One region of the Paraburkholderia sp. RL18-101-BIB-B genome, then DNA from elsewhere that is predicted to be linked to it. Evidence: riboswitches for the same ligand, from Rfam matches in the RefSeq annotation. Region 1 holds a riboswitch; the other holds the start of a gene.
The links. A riboswitch is a leader RNA that binds a small molecule or an ion and turns the genes downstream of it on or off. The one in region 1 is predicted to bind thiamine pyrophosphate.
Positions count from the first base shown of each region.

Region 2: it holds a riboswitch for thiamine pyrophosphate, as region 1 does, so the genes downstream of both, thiC (phosphomethylpyrimidine synthase ThiC) here and P0D73_RS23665 (FAD-dependent oxidoreductase) in region 1, are expected to answer to the same signal.

Region 1 is NZ_JARESV010000017.1:82,748-91,101, forward strand. Features, by position in the region: gene P0D73_RS23655 (thiazole synthase) at 1-743, opposite strand, end outside; gene thiS (sulfur carrier protein ThiS) at 800-997, opposite strand; gene P0D73_RS23665 (FAD-dependent oxidoreductase) at 1,079-2,209, opposite strand; TPP riboswitch at 2,426-2,549, opposite strand; gene P0D73_RS23670 (ABC transporter ATP-binding protein/permease) at 2,930-4,681, shown strand; gene P0D73_RS23675 (SDR family NAD(P)-dependent oxidoreductase) at 4,678-5,487, shown strand; gene P0D73_RS23680 (hypothetical protein) at 5,798-6,268, shown strand; gene P0D73_RS23685 (hypothetical protein) at 6,348-6,989, shown strand; gene P0D73_RS23690 (response regulator) at 7,081-7,809, shown strand; gene P0D73_RS23695 (flagellar basal body L-ring protein FlgH) at 7,886-8,354, opposite strand, start outside.
Region 2 is NZ_JARESV010000007.1:243,327-251,680, reverse strand. Features, by position in the region: gene P0D73_RS14315 (YMGG-like glycine zipper-containing protein) at 195-407, opposite strand; gene thiC (phosphomethylpyrimidine synthase ThiC) at 663-2,594, opposite strand; TPP riboswitch at 2,688-2,806, opposite strand; gene P0D73_RS14305 (GreA/GreB family elongation factor) at 2,958-3,368, opposite strand; gene P0D73_RS14300 (DUF1223 domain-containing protein) at 3,804-4,646, shown strand; gene P0D73_RS14295 (cytochrome b/b6 domain-containing protein) at 4,677-5,315, shown strand; gene P0D73_RS14290 (molybdopterin-dependent oxidoreductase) at 5,356-6,147, shown strand; gene P0D73_RS14285 (pentapeptide MXKDX repeat protein) at 6,266-6,511, shown strand; gene P0D73_RS14280 (EamA family transporter) at 6,878-7,807, shown strand; gene P0D73_RS14275 (oxidoreductase) at 7,835-8,354, opposite strand, start outside.

The DNA of each region.
Region 1 (8,354 bases):
TCGGCCATCGGCCCCGCCAGAAAAGCCTGGCGGCCCGCTTCGACGCCCAGCGCGAAGGCGCGCGCCATCGCGTCGGGATGCGTCGCCTGCGAAACCGCCGTGTTCAGCAACACGCCGTCGAAACCCCATTCCATGACCTGCGCCGCATGCGACGGTACGCCGAGGCCAGCGTCGACGATCAGCGGCACGTCCGGCAGCCGTTCGCGCAATACGCGCAGGCCGTACGGATTGATCACGCCCTTGCCGGTGCCGATCGGCGCGCCCCACGGCATCAGCGCCTCACAACCGGCGTCCAGCAGACGACGGCCGATCACCAGGTCTTCGGTGCAATACGGCAGCACCTTGAAGCCGTCCTTGACCAGTTGCGCGGCCGCTTCGATCAGGCCGACCGGGTCGGGCTGCAGCGTGTAGTCGTCGCCGATCAGTTCGAGCTTGATCCACTCGGTCTCGAAAATTTCGCGCGCCATGTGCGCGGTCGTCACCGCCTCGCCGACCGTCAGGCAGCCGGCCGTGTTCGGCAGGAGCGGCACGCCGTGGCGCTTGAGCAGGTCGAAGAAGCCGGCTTCGGCGCCGCCTTCGTTCATCTGCCGGCGCAACGCGACGGTCACCATGCCGGGCCGCGCCGCGTCGATCGAATCGGACAGCGATTGCAGCGACGGATAGCGCGAAGTGCCGAGCAGCACGCGGCTCGCGAAGGTCTGGCCGTAGAGCGTGAGCGCATCGGCGGTTTGGGGGGAAGTCATTTGCATAATCCTGTTTGTCTCCGGCAATCGGCGTTCCGGCAATGCGTGGCGGGCGCTCAGCCGCCGGCCACGGGTTGCACGACATCGAGCTTGTCGCCCGTGCGCAGCGCGCGCGCCGCATGCTGGGTGCGCGCCACGAAGTCGCCGTTCAGCGCGACCGCGAACGGCGGACGCGCGCCGAACGCGGTGAGCGCGTCGGCGACAGTCGCGCCTTCGGGCAGCGACAACGGCTTCTGATTGATATGAATGTCCATGGCGTTCGAATACGTTTCAGTCGATGGCGAAAGCGGCGTGGCGTGGAGCGCTCGTTTGGGTAAAGACCAGTCGCGCAACGCTCATGCCGGCTCCCGCGCGGAGTCCAGTTGAAAAAGCTCGCTCCAGCGCGCATCGCGCTGCCAGTCGGCGAAGGCATCGGCGTCGCCGATGCGGCCGTCGAGCAGCGCCGCGGCGAAGCGCACGGCTTCGTCGGCGACTTCGGGCACGATCATGTAGCCGTGCCGGTACAGGCCGTTCACGCGCAGTGTCTGCGCACCGTCCCACAGCAAGGCCGGACGGTGGTCCGGCAAAGTTGGGCGGCACTGCGAATTCAGTTCGAGAATGCGTGCCTCGCCGAAGCCGGGATGCACGGAAAACGCCGCGCTCAACAGTTCGAGCGCGGAACGCACGCTGACCGGCGACATGTCCTCGCCTTCCACTTCGGTCGCGCCGATCACGTAGAGGTCGTCCTGCTTCGGCGCGATGTAGAGCGGGTAGCGTGGATGCAGCAGCCGCACCGGCCGCGTCAGTTTGATACCGGGCGCATGCACGCGCGCCACTTCGCCGCGAATGCCGCGCAGCGTGGGCAGCACGGGCTTCGCGCCGAGGCCGCGGCAGTCGATCGTGATGCGGGCGGGAGGCAGCGCGCGATCGTCGACGGGCGTATTCCAGTGCGTGTCGACACCACGTTGCGCGAGGCCCGCGGCCAGTGCGCTCAGCACCTGACGGTTATCCAGTTGCCCTTCACGCGGCAACAGCCAGCCCTGATTGAAGCGTCCCGCCAAAGCAGGCTCGGCGGCGCCGAGCTGCGCGCCCGCGAGCGTGACGAAGCCGCCGTCCAGCAACTCAGCCGGGGCATTCGAGCGCACCCGGCGCTCGAACAGCGGTGCTTCGGTACGGTCGGCGTGATGCCAGACGACCAGCGTGCCATTGCGTTGAAAGAACACCGGCTCAGGAAGTTCGGCCAGCACTTGCGGCCAGGTTTCGAGCGAACTCGCGCCTAGGCGCGTGATCAGCAACTCGGCGCTGGCGGCTTCCGCGAGCGGCGCCAGCATGGCCGCGGCGACCCACGCGGCCGATTGCGTACCAGCGGCGTCGCCGCGCTCATAGAGCGCCACGCGATGCCCCTGCCCGGCGAGACGCCACGCCACCAGCCGCCCGCACAGGCCGCCGCCAAGCACCGCGAAATCGGGTTGCGCAGAACGCGTCATCGCGCACACTCCGTTTCAGGACGGCAAGCAAAGCTGAAGCGCGGCGCGCCGACGGCGGCGTGACGAAGAGCAAAACACATATCTGAAGAATAGGCGGTCATCGAGTCCTTTCCGTACGGCAAAAAAACGCACGTACCCAGGACGAAACCGGCGGGTGAGGCCGGCCGGGCAATGCGCGTTCCAATGACGGACGCTGCCCGGCGGGGAATGGAAGACTGGCTGCTTCCGGAAACTTCCCGCGCCGGTATTACCCGGATCGGGTGCAAAGGGTGTCTCTCAGCCTCGCCGCTGCGCCATGAAAACCATGCCGCCTGTGCGCGAAGCACCCCTGTTTCGTCGAAGGTCATTAGACCATAAAAGGCGCGGCGCCCGCAAACCAGCGGCTGGCCGCCTCGCGCGCGATTTGATCCGGCACCATCTTTCACGTTATCAATACGGCCGAAGGCGGCGCTCTGGCACAATGCCAGCACAGGATGCCGCACGAACGCGGCGCGGGCGGCACGCCGTCCCGCCATGTTCGCAGCGGCACCGGCGCGGGGCCTCGCGGCGCAAATTAATTTTCGCTTAAGGGCTTCACGCCAGAATCTGACGCTCACCCAGGCGTGCGTTCGTCGAGCACGACGCCCGGGCATGTACCGCAAACCCGCCGCAGGGCAGCCCGCAGACGGGCCTGCCCCGATGGGTCAGCCCCGAATGGGCCAGCACTACTTCAGGATGCTCATGACACCGAATACCTCTGCCACCCCCGTGCTGCCGCCGGACGAAAAAGTCTCCGCCTGGAGCCTGATCAAACCCTACTGGGTTTCCGAAGAACGAAAAACGGCATGGGGCCTGCTCATCGCGATCATCGTGATGAATCTGCTCGTGGTGTGGATCAACGTGCGCCTGAACCGCTGGAGCGCCGACTTCTACAACGCGCTGCAAACCAAGAACGTGCACGACTTCCCGCATCTGCTGATGGTGTTCTCGGGGCTCGCGTTCGGTTTCATCATACTTGCGGTGTACGGCCGCTACCTGCGCCAGATGCTCGGCTTCCGCTGGCGCCAGTGGCTGACCACGCGCTATCTGAACGAGTGGCTGAAGGACAGCGCGTTCTACCGGATCGAACGCGACCGCCTCGCCGACAACCCGGACCAGCGGATCAGCGACGACCTGCAGTCATTCGCCACCAGCACGCTCTCGCTGACGCTCGACCTGCTGTCCACCGTCGTCACGCTGGTGTCGTTCATCACGATCCTGTGGTCACTCGCCGGCGCTCTGACCATTTCGCTCGGCGGCATGCCGATCGAGATTCCCGGCTACATGGTGTGGGCCGCGGCGCTTTACGCCGTGGTCGGTTCGCTGATCATCCAGAAGGTCGGCCATCCGCTCGTGCCGATCAACTACCAGGCGCAGAAAGTCGAGGCGGATTTCCGTTTCGGCCTGATCCGTCTGCGTGAAAACGCCGAACAGATCGCCTTCTACAACGGCATGGACACCGAGAAGACGAACGCGCACTCGCTGTTCGGCCGCATCCGCGACAACTGGTGGCAGGTGATGAAGTACACCAAGCGGCTCACGTTCGTGCTGAGCTTCTATGGCCAGATCGCGATCATCTTCCCGCTGGTGGTCGCCGCGCCGCGCTACTTCGCCGGCGCCTTCACGTTCGGCGTGCTGATGCAGATCTCCAGCGCATTCGGCACCGTCAGCGATTCGTTCTCGTGGTTCATCAACAGTTACGGCACGTTGGTCGAATGGCGCGCCACGGTGAACCGGTTGCGTGAATTCAAGCGCGTCGTGCACGCGCCGCGTCTGAAGGAATCGGTCTCGCCGGCTACCGCGCATGGCGGCATCAATCTGCATTTCGTCGACGAGGACAAGCTCTCCACCGACGGCCTCAAGCTCGCCCTGCCCAACGGCAACCCGTTGTCGCGCATTCGCGATGTCGCGATTCAGCCGGGCTCGCGCTGGCTGGTGCGCGGCCCGTCGGGCTCGGGCAAGAGCACGCTGATGCGCGCCCTCGCCGGCTTGTGGCCGTTCGGCGACGGCTCGATCGACGCCCCGGTCAACGCGCGCATGATGTTCATCCCGCAGGTGAGCTACATGCCGATCGGCACGCTCAAAGCGGCGCTCGCCTATCCGTCCGCCGTCGACACCTACACGGACGACGAATGCCGCGAGGCGCTCGTCGTGTGCCATCTGTCGGAATACGCGGACCGTCTGCAGGAGTCGGGACACTGGACCCGCATTCTCTCGCCGGGCGAGCAACAGCGCCTCGCCGCCGCGCGCGTGCTGCTGCACAAGCCGGACTATCTGTTCCTCGACGAAGCGACCAGCGCGCTCGACGCGGAAAACGAAGCGCGTCTGTATCGCCTGTTCACGGAGCGGCTGCCGAAGGCGGCGATTGTCAGCGTTGCGCATCGCGAGTCGCTGGCTGCATTCCATGACGAGACGCTCGAAGTCGAGCGCTCGGGCGAAGCGGTCGCGGCATGACCACCATGAGCCGCGTGAGTGACCTGAACGACGCCGGCAGCGCCGGATTCGAACGCGTCGTGCTGATCACCGGCGCGGGCTCCGGCATCGGCGCCGCTCTCGCCCGGCGCATCGCCGCGCCACGCTCGGCCTTGATGTTGCACGCACGCGGCGCCGATCATGACGCGCGTGAACGGCTCGCGCAAGTCGCCGTCGATTGCAGCGCGAACGGCGCGCGCTGCGCGACGGTGTTCGGCGACCTCGCCGAACGCGGGGCCGCGGAACATGTGGTCCACCAAACGCTGGCGAGCTTCGGCGCACTCGATCAACTCGTCGCCAACGCGGGACACGCGCAGCGCCAAACGCTGAATGCGCTCGATCCCGACGCGCTCGGCGCAGCCTTTGCGGCGATGCCCGCCGCCTTCGCGGCGCTCGTCAAACGCGCGACACCCGCACTGGAAACCTCGAAGCGCGGCCGCGTGATCGCACTCAGTTCGTTCGTTGCGCACCGCTATCGCGCGGACGCGCCGTTTGCCGCGACCGCCGCCGCGAAAGCAGCGCTCGAGTCGCTGGCGAAAACCGCAGCCGCCGAACTGGCACCGCACGGCGTGACGGTCAATTGCGTGGCGCCCGGCTATACCCGTAAAGATCGCGGGCCGAGTGCCGATAATGCATCGGTGTGGACTCGGGCTGCCGAAGCGACGCCGCTCGGGCATGTCGCCGAACCGGCGGATGTCGCCGCGTTGATCGCGTTCCTGCTCTCTGACGAAGCGCGTCATATCACCGGCCAGGTGATTCATGTAGACGGTGGTCTCACGCTCGGGTGAGTGACGGGCGAACCGCGCCACGCCGACCGTAGGAGCCACACGCGCGGCCACTCAGCCGCAACGCTCGCTCACGCCGCACCGCCTGACCGCTTCACCCAGCCACGCCAGATCGCAGCGGCCGCCGCCGCATCCCTTCGCGATCCCAGGCAATACCCCGCAACATCCCGAAACACGCGAGAAGAGTTCGAAAGCATTTGCGAAGCGGGCAAGCTGTTCCGCGCTTTGGAAATGCCCCCCAGCGGCGACGATAGTCGTGCGGGCCGTACCACGTCCTGCCCCACGTCATTCATCGCTACTGGATTCTCCGCCCATGTCATTCGATCGCCGCTCCCATCCTTTGACCCAGCGTCTCGCGCTGGCTCTCGGCGCCGCGCTGCTCGTCACGAGCGCCGCGCACGCAGCCCAGGCGACTCAGGCAAATCTGGCCAACGAGCCGGCCGACGTTTGCCCCGCGCTCAAGCACATCGTCGACGCGGCCGATTTCCGGCAGTTGCAAACCCAAGCCGCCGCGCAACTGCCGGGCACGTCGAGCGCCGACGACTGCCACGCCAACACGCACGCCTACGATTGCCACTGGCGCGTGCACTGGCAAGCCGACGGCGTCGTCACCGATCCGCTCGAAGAGTTCGGCGCCGATGTCGCTGCCTGCTTCCCGAACGTCGTGCACGACGTCAACACACCGACGCGCCAGCATTTCATCGTCACCACTGCCGAGCGGCGCGTCAGCGTCACGGCAAGCGTGCAAGGTCAAAACGAACTGCGCCTGCGCGTCACGCGCTGACGCTCGATCCAGAGCGCAGCTATCCGCGGTGATTCGCTGTGATTCACCGCATCCACTGACCGCCACCAGGCACCGCATCATGACCTTCATGCCGAGCATGCGCGCTTATGCTTTCACGCGAGCCTCTCGCGCCGCGTGGGTCACGTTGCGGCGTCCCTGCGCGTGGCTCGCCGTTTCCGCCACACTGGCGGTCGGTCTGAACGGCTGCGCCTGGACGCTGATCCAGGCCGCCGATGCCACCGGCTCCGTGATTCAGGCGGGCTACGCGATCGCAGCGAACTATTCGTCGCCGACCTTCGTCAACGGCCGGCCGGCCGAGGTGAGTAACGTCTGCATCGAAGTGAATCAGAACGTGTCGGTCGGCGATTTCGTGCCGGCGCTGCAACTCGCACTCGACCGGCGCGGGATTCGTTCGGACGTCTACAATCCGGGCACCTCGCCCGCCGGGTGTGAGGCGCGCCTCGTCTACAACGCCGCGATCGACTACGGTCGCCGCTCGTTCAGCGACGAAACGATCCAGTATCTGTCGATCATCGACCTGACGCTGATTCAGAACGGCCGCATTCTCGTCACGGCCCGTTATCAGACCGGCGGCCTGAACACCGATCGCTTTTCCTCGGCGTCGACCAAGCTCAACGGCCTGATCGAGCGAATGGTGGTCGATCGAACCGACTTCGCGCGGCAGCCGCTGCAGACCATTCAGACCTCCCAGGCGAACTAGGCACGCGGGCTCTTGCTTTCTCTTACACGGGAAAGGATTCGAAAGCGTTACGCGCTTTGCTCCGCCCGCGCCGTTCTCTAAGATGACCTGAATGAACCAATCCATTCTGGTCGTCGACGACGACCCCGTCGTACGTGAGCTCGTCAGCGGCTATCTGCAAGGGCGCGGCTTCAAGGTGGACACGCTCGAGCATGGCATGGCGCTGCAGCGTCGCTTGCAGGACGAGCGTCCCGCCTTGATCGTGCTCGACATCATGATGCCGGAGCTCGACGGCATCAGCGCGCTGCGCGCCTTGCGGGTGGCCGGCGACGACATTCCCGTGATTCTGCTGACCGCACGCTCCGATCCGATCGATCGCGTGATCGGCCTCGAACTCGGCGCGGACGACTATCTCGGCAAGCCCTTCGAACCGAGCGAACTGGTCGCGCGGATTCGCACCGTGCTGCGCCGTCGTGGCAGTATTGCGCCGAGCGCGCCGGAGCAGCGCGCGCCGTACCGTTTCGGCCGTTTTGAAGTGAATTTCCCGGCGCGCGAATTACGCCGCGATGGCGAGCGCATCACGCTGCGTTCGAGCGAATTCGCCATGCTCAAGGTATTCGTCAGCCACGCGATGACCGTGCTCACGCGCGCGCAGTTGCTGGAGAAACTGCACGGCAATAGCGAGCTGCATCGCAATCGCAGCCTGGACGTCTCGATCTGGCGTTTGCGCCGGCTGATCGAAGTGGATCCGTCCGAGCCGCGCTATGTGCAAACCGTGTGGGGACGCGGCTACGTATTCGTGCCGGACGGTGAAATCGGCGCGGCCGAACGCAGCGCCTGACGCATGCATGAAGTGCGACGGACATCCCACTTCATGCATCTCTTGCGTTTCAGGTATCCAACGCGTCGTCGCCGGCTCAGAACGTCAGCACGCTCATGAACATTCGCTGCAGCCAACCCATCGTCGTGGAGTCGGACACCATGCCCACGCCCGCCTGTTCGATGCGCGCGTTCGCGACCTTGCTCGACGCCACGTAGTTGCCCGCTTCGATATCCTTAGGATTGACGATGCCCGACAGTCGCAGCCGGTCGCGGTTGCCGCTCATCGCAATCACCTTCTCGCCCGACACCACGAGATTACCGGTCGACATCGTGCCGATCACAGTGACGGCGAGCGTGCCGCTCATGCCGCTGATGTCGGTGATATTGCCCTGCCCTTTGTATTCAGTGCTCGCCGAGCCGATGTTGAACAGGCGCGCGAGCCGCGCGGCGGCATTGGTGGACTGGTCGGCGGCGTCGGCGGTAATGCTGCTCGAACGGCTCGCCGCCGCGGTCGCGCTGTTGTTGCCGCTATACGATTCCGCTAGACGGATCGTCAGCACGTCG
Region 2 (8,354 bases), on a different contig from region 1:
GCCGTCGCCGCGCCCAGAGGATTGCAAAACCGTAACGGCTTATTTCACCTCGTTGCAGCGCGCTTCGCGATCCGAAGCGAGGGCGCGTCACTAGTGTTATCCGAGAGCGGCTGCGCGAGCAATTCGTGCGCCGGGCGTCGCACAACTCACGCTTGCCTCATACATAAACATAGCGCGATGACCCGCCGTACCCCTTACTTGCCCACCTCGTGTCCGATGACCCCGCCCGCCGCCGCGCCACCAATCGTCGACAGCGCATTGCCGCCGATCGCCGCGCCTGCCGCGCCACCCAAGCCCGCGCCGATTGCCGTATCGCGCCCCTGACGGCTCATGCCTTCGCATGCGGAAAGGCTCACCACGACTGCCACGATGGCCGCAAACGTACCGATTTGACGTATCGATTTCATGATGTCGACTCCAGTAGTTATGGTTGGAAGTACACCCGTCCTTGCATTTGATGTTATCGCCGCCTCCCGTATCCGGATGTATGCGCTTGTCAGCGAACCGACGGTTTCGTAATCAAATGTTTCCCGTCGTCCAGCACGCGGCGTGCCCGGACGACATAAACGCAAAAGCCCGCCAGTGGCGGACTTCGATGCTGCGACGCAGTGGTCTGGCGGATCGAGTGGCGTAACAACGACGCTCGATCCGCGCCCCGAACCTTACTGCCGCTGATAAATCTCAGCGCCTTTCTTCATGAACTCGATCGACTTCACTTCCATGCCTTTCTTCAGCGCTTCGTCGTCGGTGACGCCTTGTTGCGCGGCGAACTCGCGCACGTCCTGGGTGATCTTCATCGAGCAGAAGTGCGGGCCGCACATCGAGCAGAAATGCGCGACCTTGGCTGAGTCCTTCGGCAGCGTTTCGTCGTGGAATTCGCGCGCCTTGTCCGGGTCGAGACCGAGGTTGAACTGGTCTTCCCAACGGAATTCGAAGCGCGCCTTGGAGAGCGCGTTGTCACGCACCTGCGCGCCCGGATGGCCCTTCGCCAGATCGGCGGCGTGCGCGGCGAGCTTGTAGGTGATGATGCCGGTCTTGACGTCGTCCTTGTTCGGCAGCCCAAGGTGTTCCTTCGGCGTGACGTAACAGAGCATGGCCGTGCCGAACCAGCCGATCATCGCCGCGCCGATGCCCGACGTGATGTGGTCGTAGCCCGGCGCGATGTCGGTCGTCAACGGTCCGAGCGTGTAGAACGGCGCTTCGTCGCACCATTCCAGCTGCAGGTCCATGTTCTCCTTGATGAGCTGCATCGGCACGTGGCCGGGGCCTTCGATCATGGTCTGCACATCGTGCTTCCAAGCGATCTGCGTGAGTTCGCCGAGCGTCTTCAATTCGCCGAGCTGCGCTTCGTCGTTGGCGTCGTAGATCGAGCCGGGACGCAGGCCGTCGCCGAGCGAGAAGGCCACGTCATAGGCCTTCATGATTTCGCAGATGTCTTCGAAATGCTCGTACAGGAAGCTTTCCTTGTGGTGAGCGAGGCACCACTTCGCCATGATCGAGCCGCCGCGCGAGACGATGCCCGTCATGCGCTTGGCCGTGAGCGGCACGTATTGCAGACGCACGCCCGCGTGAATCGTGAAGTAATCGACGCCTTGCTCGGCCTGTTCGATCAGCGTGTCGCGGAAGATTTCCCACGTCAGGTCTTCGGCCTTGCCGTTGACCTTTTCGAGCGCCTGATAGATCGGCACCGTGCCGATCGGCACCGGCGAATTGCGGATGATCCACTCGCGCGTTTCGTGGATGTGCTTGCCGGTCGACAGATCCATCACTGTGTCGCCGCCCCAGCGGATCGCCCATGTCATCTTGTCGACTTCCTCGCCGATCGAGGACGTCACCGCCGAGTTGCCGATGTTGGCATTCACCTTCACGAGGAAGTTGCGGCCGATGATCATCGGCTCGCTTTCCGGGTGATTGATGTTGTTCGGGATGATCGCGCGGCCGCGCGCCACTTCCTCGCGCACGAACTCCGGCGTGATCGCCGTGAGGCCGTTCGGACCGAACGCGCTTGCGCCGAATGCCTGGCCCGGATGTTGGCGGCCCATCATCGCCGCGAGCTTTTCGCCGTTCGGGCCGCTCGTCTTGAGGCTCTCCAGATACTCGGCGCGGCGCTGGTTCTCGCGAATCGCGATGTATTCCATTTCCGGCGTGATGACGCCTTGACGCGCGTAGTGCATCTGCGAGACGTTCTTGCCGGCGATCGCGCGGCGCGGCGTACGGTGCAGGCCTTGGAAGCGCAGATCGGCGGTGGCCGTGTCGGCGGCGCGTTCGCGGCTGAAGTCGCTCGACAGACCCGTCAGCGCTTCGGTGTCGCCGCGTTCTTCGATCCAGGCCTGGCGCAGTGCGGGCAGACCGGCCCGAATGTCGATTTTGGCTTCCGGATCCGAGTAGGGGCCCGACGTATCGTAGACATAGACGGGCGGATTCTTTTCGCCGCCGAAGCTGTCGGGCGTGTCGGCTTGCGAGATCTCGCGCATCGGCACGCGGATATCGGCGCGCGAGCCAGTCACGTAGACCTTGCGGGAATTCGGCAGCGGCGCGACAGCGGCTTCATCGACGTGGGCGTCGGCGGAAAGGAACTTCGGATTGGCGTTCATCTGTATCTCCTATGCAAAGCTATGTGGGGCCGCTAAGCAGGAGACGAGACGGAAGTAGTCGGAATTCGCGAGAGATGAGGCGATAGAGCTAGGGTGCGAAATCCGTACGCTTCCCTGCGCTGGCATTATCCAGATCAGGTTCAAAGGGTATTTCTCACCCACGCAGCACGGACCTCCAACCTCCGTGCGACGCAGGACCCCCGCGTTAGCAGCGCACACGATACACCGGCCGCCCGCTGCTTGGCAACCCATCTTGAAAAGTCGGATGATGGATATAACAGCGGGCCGCCACGCACTTTTCTTGAATTGACGGGGCAGCCGGAGCTATTGCGGCAAAAATTTTGCGTTGCGCGCGAGCGTTGCTTACAGCGTGAAATCGTCGGCGGCTTCGGGTTGAAACAGGATCTTTTCCAGCTTCAGCACTTTCTCTGTGCCGCTTGGCGGCGTGAAGCGGATGCGCTCGCCGCGTTTGGCGCCGAGCAAGGCGAGGCCGGCGGGCGAGAACACATTCAGGCGGCCGTGCGAGAAGTCCGCATTGGGCGGATAAACCACGGTCCAGGTCATGTGCTCGCCGCTGGTTTCGTCGACCAGCGTGGCTTGCGAATTCATCGTGACGACGTTGGCCGGTATCTCGCGCGACTCGACGATCACGGCGCGTTCCAGCACGTCGTCGAGCATGTCTTGCAAACGCGTGTCCGCGCCGGGCGCGGCGGCGTGTTTCTCGAGACGGGCGACGTCGAGTTCGGTGAGGTAACAGGTTTTGGTCTTTTTCACGAGGGGTACTCCAATTCGATCTGCATTTGAGGGGACAGCGTGCGGATGAGATCGGCCCGGAGCCCGACAACGCGGCCCAGGCAATGGAGCGAGCAGCGTTAGATCGGGCGCCGGGCGGCGTGGAGCGGGAGCGTTCGGGACGGCTCACCGGCGCGACGCGGCATGAGTTCCGCGCGCGCGCAACCGGTTGCGCGACGGGGGCGCAAGCGGGAGAAGGCACGGGAAGTCGGAAAGCGCATCGAGGTAGCCGGCAGGTAGCGAAAGAGAGTGAAGAGGGCGCCGCCATCAATCTGAATGGGCGCGATCGAAAGCTCAATGTTAGCACGGGGTCGTGCGTCCCTCGACTCGGTCGAGTTTCAAGAAAAAAGTTGGAAACGGACTGTCATAACCGGCCGTGCGATTCGACAAACGTGCAGATCCTGATCGGAGCACGTCATGCAAACCGCCGCACCCCGCCGAGACTGTCGGCGCTTCACCCGAATCATCGCGCTCGCTCTCGCGCTGACCATGCTCGCGGCCAGCGGCCTCGCGACCGCGGCCGGCGCCATCTGCAGCGCGCATAGCCCGGCGCATCGCGTGGCGCTGGTCGAGCTGTACAGCAGCGAAGGCTGCAACAGCTGCCCACCCGCCGATAACTGGCTGAGCCAATGGAAGAACAGCGGCGCGGCGCAAAGCGTGGTGCCGTTGGCGCTGCATGTGGACTATTGGAACAGCCTCGGCTGGACTGACCGCTTCTCGCAACATCGCTTTACTGAACGTCAGCAAACGCTCACCGATCTTGCCGGCGGCCACACCATCTACACGCCGGAAATCTTTGTCTCCGGACGCGAATTGCGCAGCTGGTCGCAACGCGACAGTTTTCAGAGCCGCGTCGGCAAGGTCGTCGCCGAGCCGGCGCAAGCGAATGTCGCGCTGGAGCTCAAAGGGCAGGCGCCGGGCGCGTTCAATGTCGCGGCGCAATTCACCAGCAAGGCAGCGGACACAGCGGGTCAACTGGACGCCTACCTCGCCGTTTATGAAAACTCGCTGAGCTCGCAAGTGGGCGCCGGCGAAAACAGCGGCGCCACCTTGCATCACGAACGAGTCGTGCGGCAATGGATCGGCCCGGTGCCGCTGGTCGCGGGCAGCGCGCAGATCCGCCGCGATATCCGCATCCAGGACACCGCCGCGGATGCCAACGTCAACGCGCCCGCCGACCGGTTCGGTGTGGTCGCCTTCGTCGAAAACGCGGCGACCGGCGAGGTCCTGCAGGCGGCCGAACTGGCCGCGTGCCCTTGATCGCCGCCTCTGCGCACACAGGAGATTCTCATGGCAACTCATCATGCTCTTCGCGACAGCGCGCCACCGGCCAAGCCGGAAAGCAGTGCGATCCATCCGCTGTGGGTGCGTCTCACGCATTGGCTCAACGCGCTCGCGGCCATCGTAATGATGCTCTCGGGCTGGCGCATCTACGACGCCTCGCCGATCTTCCCCGCGTTCCGTTTTCCTACCGACATCACGCTCGGTGGCTGGCTCGGCGGCGCGCTGCAATGGCATTTCGCGGCGATGTGGCTGCTGGTCTTCAACGGCTTGCTGTATCTCGCGTTGAACCTCGCAAGCGGGCGCTTCGTGCGCAAGTTCCTGCCGGTGTCGCCGCGCGCCGTGCTGCACGATTTCATCGCCGCGTTGACCGGCAAGCTGTCGCACGCCGACCTACGCGTCTATAACGCCGTGCAGAGATTCGCCTACCTGTTCGTGGTCTGCGATCTGATCGTGCTGGTGCTCTCGGGTCTCGCGATCTGGAAGTCGGTGCAGTTTCCGCTGCTGCGTGAACTGATGGGCGGCTACGACAACGCGCGCATCGTCCATTTCTGCGCGATGTCGCTGATGGCCGCGTTTATCGCCGTGCATCTGGTGATGGTGGCGCTCGTGCCGCGCTCGCTGCTCGCCATGTTGCGCGGACGCTGAGCCATCTATCCGCGTAAGCAAACGTTACGGATATCGAATCATGAACAAACCCGCTCGAAACCCCACTCGCTCCATGGGCCAGAAACTCGACCGCGAATCGATCCTGATCGACGCCCGCCGCGAACTCGCGATGCCGTCGCGGCGCCTGTTCGGCAAACGGCTTTTGACGCTCGGCGGCCTGTCGATGCTGACCGGCTGCTCGCTCACCGACGACGACTCGGTCAACAAGTTTCTCACCGCCGTCTCACGCCTGAATGACCGCGCGCAGGCCGCACTGTTCGATCCGAAGCAACTCGCGCCGACCTACACCGAAGCGCAGATCACGCGGCCGTTTCCGTTCAACGCGTTCTACGGCATCGACGACGTGCCCGAGGTGAACGGCGCCGACTACCGGCTGAAGATCAGCGGACTCGTGACCGGTCAGCGTGTCTGGTCCTTGCCCGAGCTGTACGCGCTGCCGCACGCCGAGCAGATCACGCGGCATATTTGCGTGGAAGGGTGGAGCGCGATCGGCCGCTGGGGCGGCACGCCGTTCAGCGACTTTCTGCGGCGCATCGGCGCGGACACCAGCGCGAAGTACGTCGGCTTCAAATGCGCCGACGACTACTACGAAAGCATCGACATGCCGACCGCCCTGCATCCGCAGACGCTGCTCACGTTTTCGTACGACGGTGAGCGTCTGCCCGCGAAATACGGCTTCCCGATGAAGCTGCGCATGCCGACCAAGCTCGGCTACAAGAATCCGAAGCACATCGTCGAGATGTTCGTCACTAATACGTACCCTGGCGGCTATTGGGTCGACCAGGGCTACAACTGGTTCGGAGGCTCCTGACGCGCGCGGGTCGGCGCCGCTGAAACGGCTGCGCGACCCCAGGCGGCAGAAGCTTCGGAAATACGCCGGCTAGTGCTCTGGCCGGTTCTGATTCATCCATAACACTCGGAGTCATCTCATGAAAAAGTTTGCAATCGCAGCACTCGCCGTCGCTCTCCTGACCAGTGGCGGCGCCGCATTCGCCCAGGCAAGCGGCGCCATGTCCAACGATGCGATGTCGAAGGACACCATGTCGAAAGATTCCATGTCCAAAGACAGCATGTCGAAGGACGGCATGAAGAAGAACACGATGAAGCACGACAAGATGAAAAAGGGCGACGCGATGGGCATGAAGCACGAAGCGTCGGGCGCGATGGCCAACTGAGCCGTCCTGATAATGCGAGCTGCATAGCTCGGACGCGCCGTTGGCCTGCGCGACAGAAAAGCCGGGGCACGTCCCCGGCTTTTTGTTGCAAGTACGCCAAAAAGTTACGATTCTTTCAAGCGACGCCGTGGGCGCTTACTGCATAATGCGATGCGCGCCGACCATTCGGCGCGTGTTCGCCGTGGCCCGATTTCTACCGATCGCCGCGGCGTTGTGGCCCCATTGGCCATCTATCGTCCTTCCGTTCCACCGACATGTCCGCCAGCCTCGCCCGTCAGACCGCATCGCCGATGCGGTGTCCGCCATCCCGCAGCAGGGTCTTCAGCGGGGGCGCAGCACCTCGAGCGGCATGGGCGGGTTGAACGCATGTCGCTGCAACTCCCCAATCTTTTTTCGCGTGGTTTCCCGATCCGCTTGCCGCAGTCGCGCAACGGGCAGATCGCGCTCGCGCTCGCCGTCGTCTATCTCGTGTGGGGTTCGACGTATCTCGCCGTGCACGTCGCGCTGGGTTCGTTTCCGCCGCTGCTGCTCTCGGGGCTGCGCAATCTGTTCGCCGGCATAGGGCTGTTCGTGTTCGCGGCGCGCCGCAAGCCGGTCTGGCCGAGCGCCGCCGAAATCCGCAATGCCGGCCTCGTCGGCACCATGCTGGTCGGTTTGTCGAGCGGCATGCTCGCCTATGGGATGCGCACCGTCGGCACCGGCACCGCGGCGGTCATGGTCGCGACCGTGCCGTTATTCGCGACGGTGATTGCGGCGGTGGCGGGGCGCAAGTTCGGCCGCGGCGAGTGGTTCGCGGTCGGCCTCGGTTTGGTCGGCATTGCGATTCTCAGCCACGGCGACAGCGCGCCCGGCTCGGCGGGCGGCAGTCTGGCGATTCTGTGCGGCGCGCTTTTCTGGGCGGGCGGCGCGCATCTGGCCGGGCGTCTGAAGCTGCCCTCGGACCTGTTTCTCTCGACGTCACTGCAAATCGGGCTGGGCGGCGCGATGTCGACACTGGTTGCGTGGGTCTCGGGCGAGCGGATGCTCGAGGTGCATTTCCTGCCGGTGCTGGCGTTCATCTACCTGATGCTGATCGGGACGATGGCCGCCTACGTCGCGTACGGTTTTCTGATCCGGCACACCAGCCCGATCATCGCCAGCAGCTGCATGTACGTGAATCCGGTGGTGGCCGTGGCGCTCGGCGCGCTGTTGCTCGGCGAGCCGGTGACTCACTCCACGGTGATCGCGACCATTGTGATTCTGACGAGCGTGGGGCTGTCTTTCTGGCTCGATTACCGGAAGAAGGGACTCGCCTGAGTTTCGCTTGAAGCGGGCGACGGCCAGTTACAGCGCCGCCGCCACTTCCGCGCCTTCGCGAATCGCGCGCTTTGCGTCCAGTTCGGTCGCGACCTTCGCACCGCCGATCACGTGATAGCGCGGACCGTTACCCTGATCCGTTTTTCTCACCTTCGCGTCCGCTGCCGTCTGCGGATGCAGATCGCGCAGTGATTCCTGGCCCGCGCACACGACGATCGTGTCCACTTCCAGCCATTCCTCGACGCCTTCACGCGCGATTTTCAAGCCGCGCGCGCTGATCTCCCGATACGACACGCCGTCGAGCATCTTCACACCGTTTCTCGCCAACGTCGCGCGATGCACCCAGCCGGAAGTCTTGCCGAGTCCCATACCAAGCTTGCCGGCCTTGCGCTGCAACAGCCAGATCTGCCGCGGCGGCTGCGCCGGCGCGGGCGGCTTGAGGCCACCGCGTTCCCGCACGGCCAGATCGACACCCCATTCGTCGAGCCACGCGTCGCGGGGCATCGGCAGCGGCTCGCCCGCGCGATGCAGCAGAAACTCGCTGACG